Regions from separate parts of the Spirillospora sp. NPDC048823 genome, predicted to be linked through region 2. Evidence: riboswitches for the same ligand, from Rfam matches in the RefSeq annotation. Region 2 holds a riboswitch; the other holds the start of a gene.
The links. Region 2 has a riboswitch for ZMP and ZTP ahead of glyA (serine hydroxymethyltransferase). Riboswitches for the same ligand answer to the same signal wherever they lie in the genome.

Region 1 (10,265 bases), on a different contig from region 2:
GGTGAACTTCGCGACCTCCATCTCGATGGGCTCGCCGCCGTCCTCGGGGGTGTAGGTGAGCATCACCGTGCCGGGGCCGGGGACCACGAAGTCGGTGGCCTTGTACTGGTCGCCGTGCGCGTGGCGGCCGATGATGATCGGCTTGGTCCAGCCGGGGACGAGCCGGGGGATGTTGGAGCAGATGATCGGCTCGCGGAACACCACGCCGCCCAGGATGTTGCGGATCGTCCCGTTGGGGGACCGCCACATCTTCTTCAGGCCGAACTCCTCGACGCGCGCCTCGTCGGGGGTGATGGTCGCGCACTTGACACCGACGCCGTGCTCGCGGATCGCGTTGGCGGCGTCGATCGTGACCTGGTCGTCCGTGGCGTCACGGTGTTCCATTCCCAGGTCGTAGTACTTAAGGTCCACATCGAGGTAAGGCAGGATCAGCTGGTCCTTGATGAATTTCCAGATGATCCGCGTCATTTCGTCGCCGTCGAGTTCGACGACCGGGCCCGCTACTTTGATCTTGGGCATGCTGCTGCTGTCCCTTTCCTACACCTGGCCAGCGGTGAGCCCTCACATCCCCGGTGGGCGTGGCGGTGTCGGGCCGCCGGGACACCCCGGACGCAAGGGACTCGGTCCTTGTAAGGCTCAACTGGCAAGGCTAGCCGAGGCGTTCGGGAGGTCTAGACCTGACCCGGCGGTTCCGGACGTCCATGACCGCCCTCACCTGGGGCGACGTCTCCGCCCTGCGGACCGGCCCGGCGTCCGGTGATGAGAAGCTTCACACCGCGCGCCACCAGGGTGAGCAGGATCAGCACCCCGAAGGCGCCCGCGAGGACGAGCCCGGTCTTGTTCATCGGCGGCACGCTCAGCGACACGAACGCGACCATTTCGCCGAGGATCACGAGCGTCCAGCAGTCGATGGACCTGCTGCGGACGGCGAGCGGGCCGAGCTGGGACTCCGGCAGCAGGAGCCGGGCGAGCGCGCCGATGAGCAGCGCGGCCGCCATCAGGCCCGATCCCTTGCGGAAGTAGTTGAAGGCGCAGAGCGTGAGGCCGGCGCCGACGCCGCTGAGCACGATCAGGTAGGGCAGTTGCGCGAGCCAGTGCGGCGCGGCGCCTCTGCCGCGCGGCGCCCTGCGCCTCCGCCGGTGCACCTCGGTGCTCATGGTCCGTCCTCCAGCCCCCACCCGCCGCCATTCAACGGACGAGCTCCGCTCGGCTCACCGTCCTCCAGCCCCCACCCGCCGCCATTCAACGGACGAGCTCCGCTCGGCTCACGGTATCGGCATCCGGGGCTCGGCACGACTCGTCCGGTGGGCCTCTTCCGGTGGGCGGCGTTCGTCCGCCGCCGCACATCGCGGGGATCATCCGCAGGTCCGGGGGTGCCGGGCTTGTCGGACGGGACGGAAAAGTGGGCGGGACGGAAGGGGCCGCAGGGATGCCCGAGAGGCCCGAATGCCCTGCGCCATCGGTGCTACTCGCCAGTAGGAGGGTGTGACGGTGACGCGCCCGGGTAACCCGGCAGACAGGGGTCGCTAACTAGCTGGGAGGACTGCCGTGGAGGGGCCGTTCATGCGGATCGAGGACAGCGGGCTGGTGGTGCCGCTGCGCCCCGACGTGACGACGGTCGGGAGAGGGAGAGGAGTCGACGTACGCCTCGACGACCCGAGTGTGTCCCAATTGCACGCAGAGATCGTCCGACGTGGTCCGTACATCTACGTGGTGGACATGGGCCTGTCCCGTAACGGGACCCGAGTTAACGGCAGGCCGATCGCCCGCCGTGTCCTGGAGGACGGTGACGTCGTCAGCTTCGGCACGGCGCGCTGCCGGATGGGGGGCATCCCCCGTGAGGAGGTCGACCCGGACGTCGAACTGAGGCGTGCCGTCGCACCCGAGCTCACCCGCCGCGAGGTCGACGTGCTGACCTCGCTCTGCCGTCCCGCACTCTCCGACGAGGCGTTCGTGGCCCCCGCCACGGCACGCGACATCGCCGGCGAGCTCGTGGTGACGGAGGCGGCCGTCAAGCAGCATCTGCTGCGCCTCTACCAGAAGTTCCGGATCCCCGAGGGCGCCAACCGGCGCACGCGGCTCGCCAACGAGGTCATCGCCATGGGCCTCGTCCGGCCGCTGCCGCCGGTGCACGTCCCGCAGGGCCGCCCGCCGATGGACGGGCGGGTCCCGGGGGTCCGCGGCACGGCCGAGACCCGCAGGACGGGCACGGGACACGGCCATGCCACCGCCCCGAATCGTGCGGCGCCGAGCGCGGCGGGACGGAGGGCGAGCTGAGATGAACCTGCGGTCGCCCTCTCCGGCAGCGCGACACGAGGGCGATCGCTGAACCGGCCCGTACGGGGCCGCGCATGTGACGGCGCGGCTCCGTCCGGCGCAGTATCGGCGGAGGCCGCCACCGGGGTGCTGGTGGCGGCCTCCGCTTGCCGGGCACGGGACGTGCGTCGCGCCGCGTGTCAGGCGGGCCGCCGCTCGGCGGCCTCCACGACGTTCGCGAGCAGCATCGCGCGGGTCATCGGGCCGACGCCGCCCGGGTTCGGCGCGACCCAGCCGGCGACGTCGCGGACGTCGGCGGCGACGTCCCCGGCGAGCTTGCCGTCCACACGGGACACGCCGACGTCCAGGACGGCGGCGCCCGGCTTGACCATGTCGCCGGTGATGAGGCCGGGGACACCGGCGGCGGCGACGACGATGTCGGCCTTGCGGGTGTGCTCGGCCAGGTCGCGGGTGGCGGTGTGGCAGAGGGTGACGGTCGCGTTCTCGGTGCGGCGGGTCAGCAGGAGGCCGAGCGAACGTCCGACGGTGATGCCGCGGCCGACGACGGTGACCTCGGCGCCCTTGATCGGGACGTCGAAGCGGCGCAGCAGCTCGATGATGCCCTTCGGCGTGCACGGCAGCGGGCCGGGCTGCATGAGGACGAGCCGCCCGAGGTTCGTCGGGTGCAGGCCGTCGGCGTCCTTGGACGGGTCGATCCGCTCCAGGACGCGCTGCTCGTCCAGGCCCTTCGGCAGCGGAAGCTGGACGATGTAGCCGGTGCAGGCCGGGTCGGCGTTCAGTTCGGCGACGGCGCGTTCGACGTCGTCCTGCGCGGCGGTGGCGGGCAGGTCGCGGCGGATGCTCTCGATGCCGACCTCGGCGCAGTCGCGGTGCTTCATGCCGACGTAGGAGTGGCTGCCGGGGTCGTCGCCGACGAGGACCGTGCCGAGGCCGACGGTCACGCCGCGGTCGCGGAGCGCCTCGACGCGTACCTTGAGGTTCGAGCGGATCTCGGCGGCCGTGGCCTTGCCGTCCAGAATCTGTGCCGTCATGCGTTCCTCCGCGTGGGGTCTCACCAGGGCCCGGGCCCGGCTTGGAGCCCGGCCGCCATGGGGTCCCGTCCACCCAGGCGCGCGGTGTCCGGACTGTCGTTCGCTCCCCGGTGGTGATCCACCTTGACCGCGCCAGTCGCGTGAAGAATCCATGGTATCCGGCCCACCCGCGGCCGAGTGGCACGCGGAAATCAGCGTCAGGTGGCTCTGCCGGGTACCGCCCCCGTGCTTTTAGCGTGATCCGCATGAGTCATGGCACGCGTCACGAATGGTTCGAGCGCCCCGTCCTGAGCGGGCGGTACGTCCGGCTGGAGCCGCTGTCCCCCAGGCACGCCGAGGGGCTGTTCGAGGCGTCCAAGGACCCCGCCGTCTGGACGTGGCTGAGCGAGCGGCAGCCCGCGACCGCGGACGACATGTGCGCACTGGTCGGCAAGGCCCTCGCGCGCCACGAGAAGCGCTTCCAGCTTCCGTGGGCGCAGATCGACGCGCAGACCGGGGAGGTCGCCGGGATGACGTCGTACTACGAGGTCACGCCGTCCCATCGGGCACTGTGCATCGGGCACACCTGGCTCGGCGCGCGGTGGCACCGGTCCGGTGTCAACACCGAGGCGAAGCTGCTGCTGATGGGACGCGCGTTCGACGAGCTGGGCGCGATCCGGGTCGGCTGGCACACCCACGCGGGCAACGGGCGGTCACGTGCGGCGATCGAGCGTCTCGGGGCGACGTTCGAGGGGATCCACCGCAAGCACCGGATCCGGGAGGACGGGTCGATCCGCGACACCGCCGCCTACGGGATGACGGACGACGACTGGCCCGCCGCGGCCGAGGCGCTGCGGGCGCGGCTCCGCTGAAACACCCGCCATCCGTCCGGGGCCGCCGGGTCTTCGGGGTCGGTCAGTCCTCGGAGGAGCCCTGCCGCCAGGCGATCAGGCGGTCGGTGCCGTGCCAGCCGAGCTGGGCGGCGAGGACCGCCGCGAGGAAGGCGGCGAGCAGGCCGATCATCTGCCGAGACTCCATCAGCAGCGTGTCCGCCCGGTAGACCACGCCCAGCATGAGCGACAACAGCACGTCCATGGCGCCAGCCCTTCAACAATGGAACGGTCGCGCCGGAGTCAAGAAGCGGTCATGAGGCGCGGCCCAGCCGAGGCTACCCGCACCGAACCGGGAAGGCGACGACTCAAACCCGATGCGGCGGTGTTCTCCGCCACACCGGGTCCGCGCCCGATCAGCGCCCGATCAGCGCCCGACCAGCGGGGCTGCTCAGTGGAAGAAGTGGCGCACGCCGGTGAAGTAGAGGCTGATTCCGGCCTTCTCCGCGGCGGCGATCACCTTGTCGTCGTTGACGGACCCGCCGGGTTCCACGATCGCCCGCACACCCGCCTCGGCGAGCACCTCAAGGCCGTCCGGGAAGGGGAAGAACGCGTCGGACGCGCCCACGGCGGACGCGGCCCGCTCCTCCCCGGCCCGCGCGACCGCGAGTTTGGCGGAGTCGACGCGGTTGACCTGGCCCATGCCGACGCCGACGGTGGCGCCGTCCGCGGCCAGCAGGATCGCGTTGGACTTCACCGAGCGGACGGCCCGCCAGGCGAACGCGAGGTCGGCGAGCACGGCCTCGTCCGCGGCGGGGCCGGTCTTCAGCTCCCAGGTGGACGGGTCGTCGCCGGCGGCGTCCACGCGGTCGACGCCCTGCAGCAGGACACCGCCGTCGATCCGCCGGTACTCGGCCTGGTTCGCGGGGCCCTGCGGGCAGCGCAGCAGCCGGATGTTCTTCTTGCGGGTCAGGACGTCGAGGGCGCCGTCCTCGAACGCGGGCGCGACCAGCACCTCGGTGAAGATCTCCGCGACCTGCTCGGCCATCGCGACGGTGACCGGCCGGTTCACCGCGATCACGCCGCCGAACGCCGACAGCGGGTCGCAGGCGTGCGCCTTGCGGTGCGCCTCGGCGACGTCCGCGCCGACCGCGATGCCGCACGGGTTGGCGTGCTTGATGATCGCGACGGCGGGTTCGGTGAAGTCGTGGGCGGCGCGGCGGGCGGCGTCCGCGTCCACGTAGTTGTTGTACGACATCTCCTTGCCGTGCAGCTGCTCCGCCCCGGCGAGACCGCCGCCGGACGCGTCGGTGTAGAGGGCGGCGCGCTGGTGGGGGTTCTCGCCGTAGCGGAGGACGTTCGCGCGCTCCCACGTCACGCCGAGGAAGTCGGGCCACTGCGCTTGCGCGGCCGTCTCGTCCGGCGCGTAGCTGCTCGCGAACCACGACGCCACGGCCACGTCGTAGGACGCGGTGTGCGCGAAGGCCCGCGCGGCCAGGCGGCGCCGCTCCTCCAGCGTGAAACCGCCGCCCTTCACGGCGTCCAGGACGGCGCCGTAGGCGGACGGGTCGACGATGACGGAGACGCTCGCGTGGTTCTTCGCGGCGGCGCGGACCATCGTCGGGCCGCCGATGTCGATCTGCTCGACGCACTCGTCGGGCCTGGCGCCCGAGTCGACCGTGTCGGCGAACGGGTACAGGTTCGCCACGACCAGGTCGAACGGCTCGACGGCCAGGTCGTCCAGCTGCTGGAGGTGGTCCTCTTTGCGGCGGTCGGCGAGCAGGCCCGCGTGCACCTTCGGGTGCAGGGTCTTGACCCGGCCGTCCAGGCACTCGGGGAACCCGGTGAGCTTCTCGACCCTCATCACCGGGACGCCGGCGGAGGAGATCCGCCCCGCCGTCGACCCGGTCGAGACGATCTCCACACCCGCCTCGTGCAGGCCGCGGGCCAGCTCCTCCAGCCCGGTCTTGTCGTACACGCTGATCAGCGCGCGCTTAATCGCCACCCGACTCACCGGCCGAGCTCCCCTCTTCATCGGACGAACCACTCTCGGACGCATCACCACAGGTCCTGCACTTCATCGAGACCCGCCTGCCGTGCGCGGTCCAGCCGTCGCGGGCGAGCCGTCCGACGACGTCGACCAGGAGCCGGCGCTCCACCTGCTTGATCCGCTCGTGCAGGGAGTCCTCGTCGTCATGCCGGCCCACGGGAACGGTCTCCTGGGCGATGACGGGTCCGGTGTCCACGCCTTCGTCGACGAAGTGAACGGTACAGCCCGTCACCTTCACGCCGTACGCCAGGGCGTCCCGTACGGCGTGGGCGCCGGGGAACGACGGCAGCAGCGCCGGATGGGTGTTGACCGTCCGGCCGCCGAACGCGGCCAGGAAACGCGGCCCGAAGATCTTCATGAACCCGGCGGAGACCACCAGGTCCGGTGCGTGCTCGGCGACCGCCTCCGTCAGCGCCGCGTCCCATTCGTCGCGAGACGGGAAATCGGGGATGCGGACGGTGAAAGTGGGCAGACCTGATCGTTCGGCGCGGGCGTTTCCGCCGGTATCGGGACGGTCCGCTCCCACGGCCACCACTTTCGCCCCGTAGGCTGGATCCGCGCACGCGTCGAGCAGCGCTTGTAGGTTGGTCCCCGCGCCGGAGACGAGGACGACGAGCCGGGCGGACACCATGACTCCCTGGTGGACGGTGGGGTTGTGTTCGGGCCACCACGAAGCCTATCGGGCCAGTTCGGCGCACCCGGAAAGCAGACCACGCGGAGAGCGGACCACGCCGACATCCGCCCCAGGCCAGGAGGAACGAACGTGAGCGAGCAGCCGGGCCCTCCGGCCCCGCCCGAAGACCGCCCCGACGGGCGGCCGGCGGGGCAGCCGCCCGCGGGACCGCCCAAGTCTCGGCAGACCGGCTGGCGGGCACTGTGGCTCGGCGGCATCGCGCTGCTGACCGCGTTCTTCTTCTACCCGCTCGGCCTCGTGCTGGGCATCGCCGCGCTCGTCGTGGGCATCCGGGCCCGCCGGGCCGCGCGGCGCGGGGGCGACGCCGCCCCCGGCGCCGTCCCGGGCATCGTGCTCGGCTCGGTCGGCCTGGTGTTCTCGGTGCTGTCGGTCTCGATGACGGTGTTCCTGTGGTCGGAGCTGAGCGGCTACCAGAACTGCCTCAGCACGGCCAACACCGGCGCCGACAAGCAGTCCTGCCGGGACGAGTACTACCCCAAGATCGAGGACAAGCTCGGCCTGCCGCGCGGCAGCATGGACCAGTACGGCGACCTGCTCTGACCGCCGGCGGGCGCTAGTCGTCCCGTTCGGGCTCTTCGCGCAGGACGTAGATGGCGCCGCCGCGGTTCTCGGTACGCCCGGGGTCCTCGCGAGGGAGCGGGACGGGCGGCTCCCCCGGGCCGGGCTCGTCCGCCGGGCCGCCCATGCCGGCGGGGTCGACCGGATCGTCCATGAGGTGGCCTTCGACGACGACGGTGCCGTCGCTCGGCGGCGGCAGCGGCGGTTCCGGCTTCCGCCGGGGCCGCTCTTCGGCCAGGTCCGGCAGCGGATCCGCCTTCCGGCGGGCGGGACGGCGCGGCGCGAGGACGGGATCGGCCTCCTCGAACTCCAGCGGATCCGGCGCGTACGGGGCCCTGGGCGCGGGCCGGGGCGCGCTCTGGTGGTCACCGGGGACGGGCGCTGACAGCGGCACGGGCGCAGGAGCCCTCCGCGCACGCCGCGCCGGGCTCTTCTCCGGCCGTTTCCTGGAGCGCTTCCCGGGCTTGGACGCCGCGCGGGCGGGACGGCGCAGGATCATCGTGTTCGCCGCCCATGCCGCGATCGCCGCGGAGATGCCGACCTCAAGGGCCGCCAGCAACCCGACCTGCCAGGCCGAGGGACCCACGGTCGCCATCCGGCCGCCGCCGAGCGGCCCGCCCGACAGCGCGCTCAGCAGCGCCACCACGGCGCCGGTGAGCGCCCCCGACACGAAACCCCACATCGGTGCGCCCTCCGACACGGGGGCGGGCAGCGAGCGGATCGTGAGGGCGCCGCCCACCGCGCCCGCGACGAACGGCGCGGCCAGCGCGAGCAGCGAGATCGCGGGCGCCGGGCCGGGGTCGGGCAAGGCCGCGAGCGGAGGGAACGCCGGGACGGCGTCCAGAAAGACCCCGGTCGGCGACACGCTCGTCCCGGAGCCGACGGAGAAGCCCGGCCCCACCGCGTACGCCATCCCCCAGATCACCGCGTTCGGCAGGAACGCCAGCTCCACCAGCAGCAGCAGGACGCCGCCGACGACACCGGGGGCGAGGAGGTCGTACAGGTGGTCGGCGTCCGGCATGTTCACGGCGAGGGACGCGCCCACGAGCAGCGCCCCCGACGCCAGCAGCACGGCCAGTGCCCCCGCCACGCCGATCACGAGCGAACGCGGCCGGTCGGGCAGCAGCCGCAGCAGCGCGCCGAGCCCGGACCGGACCCGCTCCCCGCGCGCCTGCGCCGCCACCTGCGCCGCGACGACGGCCCGCGCGGCGCCCAGCCCGCCCGCGATGACCGCGACGAGGAAGCCCCCGACGAGCGCCTGCCACGCCGACGGCCGGACCTGCGGGGACGCCGCCGCCAGCGCGAGCAGACCGGCCAGCCCGGCGTACGGGGCCGCCAGCGCGACCGCGACGTGCACGACCGCCTTCCGGGGACGATGCGTCAGCCCGGCCACCCGGATCATCCACCCGCCGCCGCGGTACAGCAGGGCCCCCGGCAGGACGAGCACACCGAGCGGCAGCAGCCCCACCCGTCCCTGCCCGTAGGAGAAGCCCGCGTGGTGGGAGACGAGCCAGAAGTTGACGGCCGTCCGGAACACCCCGGACAGGCCGTCGCCGAGAGCGGTCTTGGGCGCGGCGATCCACCCGATCAGCGTGACGGTGGTGAGCACGGCCAGCCCGATCCCGATGCACCACAGCGCCGCCACGAGCCCCGTCACGTACAGCGGCCTGGCCGCCGGCGGCACCGGCTGCCCGCCTCGCCCCGGACGCCGCGGCGCCCGTCCCGCCGCGCCTTCCGACGCCTCGTCTCCCGGCGAGGGGACCGCACGCCGTCCAGGGCTCGCTTCGCTCACGCGCTCCATGCTGGCACCACGCCCGCCCCCCAGACGCCCCCCAGCCCGGCGTGTCGCCTTTGTCGTCCAGCCCCGGACACGAAAGACGCCCGGGCCGAAAGCGGCTCGGGCGTCTTTCGCGAAGCGTGGGATCAGAGGTTCTTCATGATCTCCCGCATGAGGACCGCCGTCTCGCTGGGGGTCTTGCCGACGCGGACGCCGACCTTCTCCAGGGCTTCCTTCTTCGCCTCCGCCGTGCCGGACGAACCGGACACGATCGCACCGGCGTGGCCCATGGTCTTGCCCTCGGGGGCGGTGAACCCGGCGACGTAGCCGACGACCGGCTTGGTCACGTTCTGCTCGATGTAGGCGGCCGCGCGCTCCTCGGCGTCACCGCCGATCTCGCCGATCATGACGATGGCGTCGGTGTCCGGGTCGTCCTGGAACGCCTTGAGGGCGTCGATGTGGGTCGTCCCGATGACGGGGTCTCCGCCGATGCCGACGCAGGTGGAGAAGCCGACGTCGCGCAGCTCGTACATCATCTGGTAGGTCAGCGTGCCCGACTTCGACACGAGGCCGATGCGGCCCGGCGTGGTGATGTCGGCCGGGATGATGCCCGCGTTCGACTTGCCGGGGGACGCGATACCGGGGCAGTTCGGCCCGATGATGCGGGTCCCCGTGGTTCCGGAAGACGCAGCGCCCTTCTTCTCCGCGTACGCCCAGAAGTAGGCGGTGTCGTGGACGGGGATGCCCTCGGTGATCACGACGCAGAGGGGGATCTCCGCGTCGATCGCCTCGACGACGGCGTCCTTGGTGAACTTCGGCGGGACGAACACGACCGACACGTCCGCGCCGGTCTGCTCCATCGCCTCCTTGACGGTGCCGAGGACCGGGAGGGTCGTGCCGTCGAACTCGACGGTCTGCCCGGCCTTGCGGGCGTTCACGCCGCCGACGACCTTGGCGCCGGACGCGAGCATCCGGCGGCCGTGCTTGGTGCCCTCGGAGCCCGTGATGCCCTGAATGATGATCTTGCTGTTCTCAGTGAGCCAGATGGCCATCGCTCATGCACCTGCCG
Region 2 (10,265 bases):
CAGTGCGTCAGCAACGCGCCGTGGTCGCTCATCGCCACCGGGTGCAGGACGAGCCGGACCGTGCGCAGGACCTCAGACATCCCCGTCCTCCGCGGCGGCGTCCCCCTCGGCGGGCCACCCGGGCGGGGTCTCCCCGTCGGGGACGCCCACCCGGAACACGCGCAGCTGAAGCGCCAGCGCCTTGTAGTACCCGACGAGGGTGACCAGCTCCACGACGGCGGTGCGCCCCAGCGTGGCCACCGCCTCGGTGAACACGGCGTCGCCTAGGTCGTTCTCGGCGGCGAGCTGCCGCGTCGCCTCGTAGACGACGCGTTCGCGGACGTCGGCGAGCATGGGGGCGCGGCCCTCGCGCAGCGCGTCCATCTCGTCGTCGCCGAGCCCGGCCCGGCGCCCGATCCGCTCGTGCGCGTACCACTCGTAGTCGGACCGGACGTGCGCGGCCACGACCAGCGTCGCGATCTCCCGCTCGCGCTTGGTGAACGCGGTGCGGAAGCGCAGGGCGACCCCGAGGTCCTGCAGCGGCAGGCCCACGGACGGGCTGTAGAGCATCGCGTTGAACGGGCCGTGGAGGCGGCCCGAGTCGTCGGCCATGCCGAACGGCGGCGTGCGGCCGGTGGCGCGCGGGCCGCCGGTCAGCGCCTCGTAGACGGTTCGCTGCTCGTCGCTGAGCGAGCCGGGGAGCAGCAGGGGGAGCCGGGTCGTGGACGGACCGCGCGGAGGTCGGTCGTTGACAGGCTCACCGGTCACGGGGTCGATCACTCACCGCACGGTAGGCGGTCCGCCCTGGCCGCTCAAGTCCCCGTCCGGTATGTGAAACCCCTGGCACACCGTGACGTAGCGGTCGCGTAACACCGGTCGGCGAACCTGGTCGCCGACCGCACCGGAGACGAACGGGCACCCGGCCCCGTGAAGGGAACGTTCCAATGCCGCTGTTGCGCATCCGCACCGCGATCGAGGACAGGCCCGGACGCCTCGCCCTGCTCACCGCCGCACTCGGCCGGCGAGGCGCGAACATCCTCGGCCTGTCCGTCCAGATGGACACCGAAGGCGTTGTGGACGAGTTCATCGTGGACGTCCCGCACGGCGGCGCCGACGCGCGCGACCTCGCCGAGACGCTGGGCGCGGCCGGCGGGATCCGCACCGCCGTGCTGCCCGCCCGCCCCCACGAACTGGTCGACGAACCGACCCGCGTCCTCGTCCTGGCGTCCCGGCTGCGCACCGAGCCGCACGCCGTGCCCGCGGTCCTCGGTGAACTGCTCCGCGCCAACGAATCGTCATGGACCACCCCCGGACGGGACGAAACCAGCCAGAGGAAGACCAGGCGGGGAGAAACCGGCCGGGGCGAAACAAGGCGGGACGAAACAGACGCGTGCGTCCTCACCGTCCCGGTGGGACGGGGGCGCGCCGTCCGGCTCCGCAGGTTCGGCCTGCCGTTCACCGCGACCGAGGCGGCCCGGGCGGACGCGCTGGTCCGCGCCGCGCTGCCCGCCGGACCGCGGCGTCCCGCGTCCCACCGCGTCGTGCTGCGCGACGGCACGCGCGTCGTCGTCCGGCCGATCCGGCGGCGCGACGCGGACGCCGTCCGCGCCCTGCACGAGCGCTCCTCCCTCGACAGCCGCCGGATGCGGTACTTCAGCCCGAAGCCGTTCCCGCCGCAGCGTGCGATCGAGCGGTTCTGCGACCCCGCGTACGGCCTCACGCTGGTCGCCGAGGGGCCGGACGGGTCGCTGCTCGCCCTCGCGCACCTCATCCACGTCCTCGACCCGGGCGCCGCCGAAGTCGCGTTCCTGGTCGAGGACGGCTGGCAGGGCCGGGGCCTCGGCCGCGCCCTCGCGGGCCTGCTCATCGCCCTGGGCCGGGACCGCGGCGTGGTGGAACTGCGGGCGACGGCGCTGAGCGAGAACGCGCGGATGAGGCGCCTGCTGACCTCGCTCGGCGGCCGGACCCGGCGCACCGCCGACCCCGCCGTCGTGGAGATCCGGCTGCGGCTGGACGGCCGCCCGGCCGGCCCCGGCACGCTGGCAGGATGGCCGGGTGACCGGCATCTATGACGATCCCTGGGCGTACGAGCTGGCGTGCTCGTTCCGCGACGTGTCCGCCGAGGTGGACGTGCTGCTCGCCTGGTACGCCGAACACCGGGGGCCCGGCCGGGACACGGCGCCCGCGACGGTGCTGGAGCTGGCCGCCGGGCCCGCCGAGCACGCCCGCGAGTTCGCCCGCCGCGGCCCGGCCGCGACCGCCCTCGACCTGAACCCGCGGATGTGCGCCTACGCCGCCGGCGAGGCCACCCGCGCGGACGTGAAGGTGGAGGTCGTCCAGGACGACATGACCCGGTTCGATCTGGGCCGCCGGTTCGACCTCATCGCGACCATGCTCGACTCCACGTCCCACCTGATGACCCTGGACGCGTTCGTCGCGCACCTGCGCCGCGTCGCCGCGCACCTGTCCCCCGGCGGCCTGTACATCGTGGAGATGTCACATCCCCGGGACCGGCTGGGCGACGAACCGACCGTCAGCACCGGCTGGACGGTCGAACGCGGCGGCGTCCACGCCAGCGTGCGCTGGGGCGAGCCGGGCGACCGGCTCGACCCGGTGACGCAGATCGCCGACGACCACGTCACGATGACGATCACCGGCGACGACGAAGCAATCGCGGACGGACGCCCCCGATCCCCCGGCAACGGCGGCGTCACTGCGGGGGGTGTGCGCGTCCTGCGCGACGTCGTCCCCTACCGCTTCTGGACCGCCACCGAACTCGACGCCGCGATCCGCCTGGCCGGCGGCCTGGAGGTGGTGGCGCAGTACGGCGACTTCGGGACCGGAGCGGACACCGTGGCCCTCACCGGCCCCGAAGCCTGGCGCATGATCACGATCCTGCGCGGCGCCTAGGGCGCGGACGTCCAGCCGGGCATCGGGTAGGACGCGAGAAGCTCGCGGACCTGGCCGGCGACCCGCAGGGCGACCGTCTCGTCGTCCTTGGCGGCGGCCTGCACGACCTCGTCGATCCAGGCCGCGACCTGCGGCATCTGCGCCTCCCGCAGCCCGCGGGTGGTGATCGCGGCGGTGCCGATCCGCAGCCCGGACGGGTCGAACGGCTTGCGCGGGTCGAACGGGACCGCGTTGTAGTTCAGCTCGATCCCGGCGCGGTCGAGGGCCTGCGCGGCGGGCTTGCCCGCGACGCCCTTGCTCGTCAGGTCGATCAGGATCAGGTGGTTGTCGGTGCCGCCGGAGATCAGGTCGTAGCCGCGTTCCAGCAGCGCCGCGGCGAGGGCCTTGGCGTTCGCGACGATCTGCCGCGCGTAGCCGGGGAAGTCCCGCTGCGCGGCCTCCCGCAGCGCGACGGCGATCGCGGCGGTGGTGTGGTTGTGCGGGCCGCCCTGCAGGCCGGGGAACACGGCCTTGTCGATCGCCTTCGCGTGCTCGGCCGTCGACATGATCATCGCGCCGCGCGGCCCGCGCAGCGTCTTGTGCGTGGTCGTGGTGATCACGTCGGCGTGGCCGACCGGGGACGGGTGCGCGCCGCCGGCGATCAGGCCCGCGATGTGCGCGATGTCGGCGGCCAGCACCGCGCCGGCCTCACGGGCGATCTCGGCGAACGCCGGGAAGTCGATCGTCCGCGGGATCGCGGTGCCGCCGCACCAGATGAGCTTCGGCCGCTCCTTGAGCGCCAGGTCGCGGACCTGGTCCATGTCGACGCGCCCGGTGTCGGCGCGCACGTCGTACCGGACCGGGGCGAACCATTTGCCGGTGGCCGATACCGACCAGCCGTGCGTGAGGTGGCCGCCCATCGGCAGCGACAGGCCCATCACGGGGTCGCCGGGCTCCAGGAACGCCATGTAGACGGCGAGGTTCGCGGGCGACCCCGAGTACGGCTGGACGTTGGCGTGCTCGACGCCGAACAGCTCCTTCGCCCGGCCGATGGCCAGCAGCTCGATCGGGTCGACGTTCTGCTGCCCCTCGTAGTACCGCTTGCCCGCGTAGCCCTCGGAGTACTTGTTGGTCAGGACGCTGCCGGTGGCCTCCAGGACGGCCGGCGACACGTAGTTCTCCGAGGCGATCAGCCGGATCTTCTCGTACTGGCGGCGGGCCTCGGCCTCCACCAGCCCGGCGATCTCGGGGTCCTGGGCCTGCAGACGGGTTACGGCCGGTTCGTGCATCGTGAGCCTCCGCGCTGTTCGCGCCGGGACTTCGGGCGCCCCGGCGAAGGGGACCCGTACACCCAGGCGCGCGGTGTGCGGACTACTTTCGCTCCCCGGTGGTCGTCTCCACCTTGACTGCGCCAGTCGCGTGGGCGCCATCATACCGAGCGGCGGCCCGCCCGCGCGGTGGCCGCGCCGGAACGAGACGACGAACAACCCGCCCAGCAGGAGCAGCGACCCGGCCGCGACCGGCGCCGACATCCGCTCTCCGAGGACGACGATGGCCAGGCCCGTCGACACGGGCGCCAGCCCGACCACTGCAACGAACACCACCGTGCCAGCGGCACCAGCCACTACCTCAACCCGCAACGACCCAGACCATCGCGATCGTGTCCGAAGGCAGGTTTCGAGCGTGCGAGAAACCTGATCGCGCAGCGAGCCGCAAGGCGAGCCGAAGCGATGCAGCGATCGCACCGCAGTTCCCGCCGAAGGGAGGGCCCCCAGGGCCCGACCGCCAAGGGAAATGCAAAACAAGCAGGCGATTTCGCCGATGCGGTCGGGGCCGGGATGCCCCGACAATTGGCGGCTCACAGTTTCTGGCGCGGGTGTCCGCCGGGCGGGGAGTCGAGGTCGACCTTGAGTGGATCACATAGCGGGAAGGGTCCGCGCACGCGGGGGCGGGCGAGGCGGGTCGCCGCGGTCACGGGGGTGGCGCTGGCGGCGGTGCTCGGCAGTTCGGTGTACGCGTTGTCGGAGGTCCGGGGGTGTTCCGGCCCCGTGCTCAGGCTGGACGTCGCGGTCGCACCGGAGATCGCCGGTGCGGTGTCGGCGGTGGGCGCGGACTTCAACCGGCGGGAGCACAGCGCCGGTGGGAAGTGCGTGCGGGTCGCCGTGCGGGCCTCGGGACCTGCCGGGGTGCAGGCGCTGCTGGCGGGGCGGATTCCGCGTGACGCGGGCGTCCGGCTGCCGGACGTGTGGGTCCCGGACTCGTCGCTCTGGCTGCGGATGCTCGAGCGGCCGCCCGTCGTCGTGGGCGGCGCTCTCGCGCGTTCGCCGCTGGTGGCGGCGCTCCCCCGGAAGGAGGCGGGCCGGGTGAACGGGTCGTGGGGGGATCTGCTGAGCGCGTCGGTGCCGGGGTCGGAGGGCTCCCGGTCCTTCCGGCTGACGCCGGCGGACCCGGCCCGCACGGGTGCGGGGATGATGTCGCTGCTGATCGTCCACGATCTTTACCGGAAGTCGGAGGGGTCCTTCGCGGCGTTCGCGCGTTCGGTGCGGGAGAGCACCGCGCCGGATGTGCGGGGGCAGTTCGCCGCGTTCGAGAGAGGCGGTGACGGGCGGGTCCCGATTCTGCTGACGCCCGAGCAGGCGGTGTGGGCTCACAATCACGGTGCGCCGCCGGTCCCGGCGGAGGCCGTCTATCCCCGTGACGGCACCCTGTCCCTGGACTTCCCGCTCGCCTTGGTCGACGACGGGCCGGCGGTTCGGCTGTTCGCGCGGGCGCTGCGCACCGACCGGGCCCGGGAGGTCTTCCGCGCGCACGGGTTCCGGGACCCGGACGGCGAGCCGCCGGCGGCGTTCGCCGCGGCCGACGGGGTGAAGGCGTGGCAGCCGCCGGGCCTGCCGGCTCCGGGCGCGGCGGAGGTCCGGCGCGTCGCGCAGGCGTGGGCGCGGCTGGCGCTGAGCTCGCGGATGCTGTCGGTGATCGACCTGTCCGGGTCGATGGCCCTGCCCGTCCCCGGTACCCGCCTCACCAGGCTTCAGGCGATCGCCCAGGCGTCGCAGCGGGGACTGGCGCTGCAACCGGACGACACCGAACTCGGCCAGTGGGTGTTCTCCACGCGGATGGACGGCGACCGGGACTGGCGGGAGACCGTGCCGATGGGGCCGCTCGGCCGGCGGATCGGCTCGACGACCCGCCGCCAGCGGATCCTCAGCACCCTCTCGTCGCTGCGCCCGAAGCCGGACGGCGACACCGGCCTCTACGACACGCTGCTGGCCGCGGTCCGGTACATGCGCGAGACCCACCGGCCCGAAATGATCAACACGGTGCTGGTGTTCACCGACGGCCGCAACGAGGACCCGGACGGGCCGTCGCTCGCCGCGACGCTGACGGCGCTGCGCAAGGGGCGCGACCCGGCCCGCCCCGTCCAGATCATCGTGATCGGGTTCGGCCCGGACGTCGACACCGCCGAACTCGGCAAGATCGCCGAGGCGACCGGCGGCAGCGTCTACACCGCACAGCGACCGCAGGACATCCTGCGGATCTTCGGCCAGGCCACGGCGCGCCGCCTCTGCGCCCCCGACTGCTGATCCCGCTCACGCCGGCGGTCGGCCCGTTCACGGGCCCCCGCACGTGCACGGGCTCCCGTGACCGCACGTGCGGTCACGGGAGCCCGGTCCTTCACGGTTCAGGGAGGCAGGGGCGTCAGGGGCGCCCCGCGGACTCCAGGGCCCGCTTGACGGCGGCGCGCTTCTCGCGGAGCTTGGCGAGCGCCTCCTCGAGGATGGCCTCGCCGTCCTCGTCGCTGCGCCGCTCCTTCACGTACGCCAGGTGCGTCTTGTACGGCTCGGTCTTCGGCGGGGCCGGAGGGTTCTCCGAGTCCTGGCCGGCCGGGAACCCGCAGCGCGGGCAGTCCCATGTCTCCGGGACCGCGACGTCGGTCGCGAAACTGGGACGGGTCTCGTGCCGGTTGGCGCAGTAGAACGTCACCCAGACGCGGGGGGCGGCGTCGCCGCGCTCCGCCTCTCCCATCGGACCGGCCCCGACGCGGCTGCCCCGAATCGCGTTACCACTACCCACGGAGTTACTCCTCGCTCGGTGTTTCCGCCGCCGCCCGTGCCCTCCAGGACGGCGCGGCGCTCGCATATGCCTGACGGGTCGTTCAGCCGGCGCCGTTGCTCTTGAACAGCAGCCCGAGGACGACGATGGAGGCGAACCAGATCACGCCGACGCCGACGGTCAGCCGGTCGAGGTTGCGCTCCACCACCGACGACCCGCCCAGGGACGTCGAGATGCCGCCGCCGAACATGTCGGACAGTCCGCCGCCCTTGCCCTTGTGCATCAGGACGAGGACCACCATCAGCAGGCTCGACAGGACGAGCACGATGGACGATGCGATGATCACGTTTCTTCAGCGCCTTGTCTTCGTAGTTCCGGACGGTGGATCGGGCCGGGCGGTTTACCCGTCAGGTACGAAGGGTACGACGAACCACCCGCTGGTTCGGCAAGAACCCCCAGTTCACACAGAATTGATCAGTTTTGATCAGACGGGGAGATCCCGGTACCGGCAGATTTTGACGAACTCTCCCGGGTCCAGGCTGGCACCACCGACCAAGGCGCCGTCCACGTCGTCCTGCTTCATGAGCTTGGCGACATTGCCGCCCTTGACCGAACCGCCATACAGGATACGCACCTGGTCGGCCAGTCCACCGTCGTAAAGCTCGGCGAGCCGCGTCCTGATGGCCGCGCAGACCTCCTGCGCGTCCTGCGGGGTGGCGACCTCGCCGGTGCCGATCGCCCAGACGGGCTCGTAGGCGATGACGGTGCGCCGCACCTGGTCGGCGGGGATCTTCTCCAGCCCGCCGTCCACCTGCGCCAGGACGTGCGCCACGTGCTCGCCGGCCTTGCGGACCTCCAGGCCCTCGCCGACGCACAGGATCGGGGTGAGGTCGGCGGCGAGCGCGGCCTTGGCCTTGGCGTTGACGACCGCGTCGTCCTCGGCGTGGTACTGGCGGCGCTCGGAGTGCCCGACGACGGCGTAGGCGCAGCCCAGCTTGGCCAGCATCGCGGCGGAGATCTCGCCGGTGTAGGCGCCGGAGGCGTGCTGGGAGACGTCCTGCGCGCCGTACTGGATCCCGAGCTTGTCGGCGTCGACCAGCGTCTGCACCGACCTGATCGCCGTGAACGGCGGGATCACGGCGATGTCGACGGCGTCGTGGTCGGCCTCCTTGAGCGCGAACGCCATCTTCTGGACGAGCGAGATCGCCTCGAGGTGGTTGTTGTTCATCTTCCAGTTGCCCGCCATGAGCGGCTTGCGGCCGCTCTGCGCGCCGGAAGGGGTCGTGGGCGCCATCGGTCAGTCCTCCAGGGCCTGCAGGCCGGGCAGCGTCTTGCCTTCGAGATATTCGAGGCTGGCGCCGCCGCCGGTCGAGATGTGGGAGAAGGCGGCCTCGTCGAAGCCGAGTCGCCGCACGGCCGCGGCGGAGTCGCCGCCGCCGACGACGGTGAACGCGCCGGAGTCGATGAGGCCCTGGGCGACGGCGCGTGTGCCGTGCGAGTAGGGCTCCATCTCGAACACGCCCATCGGGCCGTTCCAGAACACGGTGCGGGCGTCGGCGAGACGCGAGGCGAACAGCTTGCCGGACTCGGGGCCGATGTCCAGGCCGAGCCGGTCGGACGGAATCGCGTCGGCGGCGACCACGTCGTGGGCGGCGTCGGCGGCGAACGCGGTGGCGGCGACGATGTCGACCGGGAGCACGAACTCCACCCCGGTGTCCTCGGCCCGCCGCAGGTATTCGCGGACGGTGCCGAGCTGGTCCTCTTCCAGGAGGCTCTTTCCGACCTCGTGCCCCTGGGCCTTGAGGAAGGTGAACACCATGCCGCCGCCGATCAGGATGCGGTCGGCCTTGCCGAGCAGGTTGTCGATCACGCCGAGCTTGTCGGACACCTTGGAGCCGCCGAGCGCGACGGCGTAGGGGCGTTCGACGTCTTCGGTGAGCCGCTTCAGGACCTCGACCTCGGCGGCGATCAGACCGCCGGCGGCGTGCGGGAGCCGCTCCGGCACGTCGTACACCGACGCGTGCCTGCGGTGCACGGCACCGAACCCGTCCCCGACGTAGATCTCGGCGAGGGCGGCGAGCCGGTCGGCGAACGCGCCGCGCTCGGCATCGTCCTTGCTGGTCTCGCCCGGCTCGAAGCGCAGGTTCTCCAGCAGCGCGACGCCGCCGTCCGCGAGGCCGTCCACGGCGGCGCGGGCGGAGTCGCCGACGACGTCTCCGGCGGCGGTCACCTCCGCGCCGAGCAGCTCACCGAGCCGTGCCGCGACCGGGGCCAGGGAGAACTCGGGCTTGACTTCGCCCTTGGGGCGGCCGAGGTGGGCGCAGACGATGACCTTGGCACCGCGGGTCCGCAGCGCCTCGATCGTCGGCAGGCTCGCCCGGATCCGCCCGTCGTCGGTGATGGCGCCGTCCTGCAGCGGGACGTTCAGGTCCGCGCGGACGAGCACGCGCCTGCCGGCGACGTCGAGATCGTCAATGGTGCGCATCGGGATGCGGTGTCCTTCCGTACACGGCCGCGCCGTGGCCGCACGCCCCGGTCGAGGCACGGTGCGCGGCCACGGCGCCGGATTCCTTCGGTCAGGGCGGGCCGGCGGTCAGAGCTGCGAGCCGACGAGCTTGACGAGGTCCACGAGGCGGTTGGAGTAGCCCCACTCGTTGTCGTACCAGCCGATGACCTTGACCTGCTTGCCGAGGGCCAGGGTCAGCCCGGAGTCGAAGATGCAGGACGCCGGGTCGGTGACGATGTCGCTGGAGACGATCGGGTCCTCGGTGTAGCTGAGGTAGCCCTTCAGCGGGCCGCTCTCCGCGGCGGCCCTGAACGCCTCGTTGACCTCCTCGGCCGTGACCTCGCGGGACAGCGTGGCGGTGAGGTCGGTGGCCGAGCCGGTCGGCACCGGCACGCGCAGCGCGTAACCGGTCAGCTTGCCGTTCAGCTCCGGCAGCACCAGGCCGATGGCCTTGGCGGCGCCGGAGGACGCCGGCACGACGTTCACCGCGGCGGCGCGGGCGCGGCGCAGGTCCTTGTGCGGGGCGTCCTGCAGGTTCTGATCCTGCGTGTAGGCGTGGATCGTCGTCATCAGGCCGTTCTCAATGCCGAAGGAGTCGTTCAGAACCTTCGCCAGCGGGGCCAGGCAGTTGGTGGTGCAGGACGCGTTGGAGATCACCGTGTGCGCGGCCGGGTCGTACTTGTCCTCGTTGACGCCGAGGACGACGGTGAGGTCCTCGTTCTTGGCCGGCGCGGAGATGATCACCTTCTTGGCGCCGTTGTCGGCGTGCACCTTGGCCTTGGCGGCGTCGGTGAAGAAACCGGTCGACTCGACGACGATGTCGACACCGACGTCGCTCCAC

Region 1: another riboswitch for ZMP and ZTP. It lies ahead of ACGFK0_RS15670 (bifunctional methylenetetrahydrofolate dehydrogenase/methenyltetrahydrofolate cyclohydrolase); the one in region 2 lies ahead of glyA (serine hydroxymethyltransferase).

What each region holds. Positions count from the first base shown of each region.
Region 1 is NZ_JBICUT010000006.1:5,576-15,840, forward strand. It holds gene ACGFK0_RS15655 (NADP-dependent isocitrate dehydrogenase) at 1-519, opposite strand, end outside; gene ACGFK0_RS15660 (DUF3017 domain-containing protein) at 672-1,157, opposite strand; gene ACGFK0_RS15665 (FHA domain-containing protein) at 1,564-2,277, shown strand; gene ACGFK0_RS15670 (bifunctional methylenetetrahydrofolate dehydrogenase/methenyltetrahydrofolate cyclohydrolase) at 2,457-3,308, opposite strand; ZMP/ZTP riboswitch at 3,373-3,458, opposite strand; gene ACGFK0_RS15675 (GNAT family N-acetyltransferase) at 3,554-4,159, shown strand; gene ACGFK0_RS15680 (hypothetical protein) at 4,203-4,382, opposite strand; gene purH (bifunctional phosphoribosylaminoimidazolecarboxamide formyltransferase/IMP cyclohydrolase) at 4,569-6,131, opposite strand; gene purN (phosphoribosylglycinamide formyltransferase) at 6,112-6,798, opposite strand; gene ACGFK0_RS15695 (hypothetical protein) at 6,931-7,401, shown strand; gene ACGFK0_RS15700 (DUF6350 family protein) at 7,415-9,211, opposite strand; gene sucD (succinate--CoA ligase subunit alpha) at 9,343-10,248, opposite strand; gene sucC (ADP-forming succinate--CoA ligase subunit beta) at 10,252-10,265, opposite strand, start outside.
Region 2 is NZ_JBICUT010000005.1:403,858-414,122, forward strand. It holds gene ACGFK0_RS15350 (GNAT family N-acetyltransferase) at 1-80, opposite strand, end outside; gene ACGFK0_RS15355 (carboxymuconolactone decarboxylase family protein) at 73-759, opposite strand; gene ACGFK0_RS15360 (GNAT family N-acetyltransferase) at 924-2,051, shown strand; gene ACGFK0_RS15365 (class I SAM-dependent methyltransferase) at 2,035-2,889, shown strand; gene glyA (serine hydroxymethyltransferase) at 2,886-4,157, opposite strand; ZMP/ZTP riboswitch at 4,211-4,297, opposite strand; gene ACGFK0_RS15375 (substrate-binding and VWA domain-containing protein) at 4,776-6,449, shown strand; gene ACGFK0_RS15380 (RNA polymerase-binding protein RbpA) at 6,565-6,939, opposite strand; gene secG (preprotein translocase subunit SecG) at 7,022-7,264, opposite strand; gene tpiA (triose-phosphate isomerase) at 7,403-8,212, opposite strand; gene ACGFK0_RS15395 (phosphoglycerate kinase) at 8,216-9,403, opposite strand; gene gap (type I glyceraldehyde-3-phosphate dehydrogenase) at 9,512-10,265, opposite strand, start outside.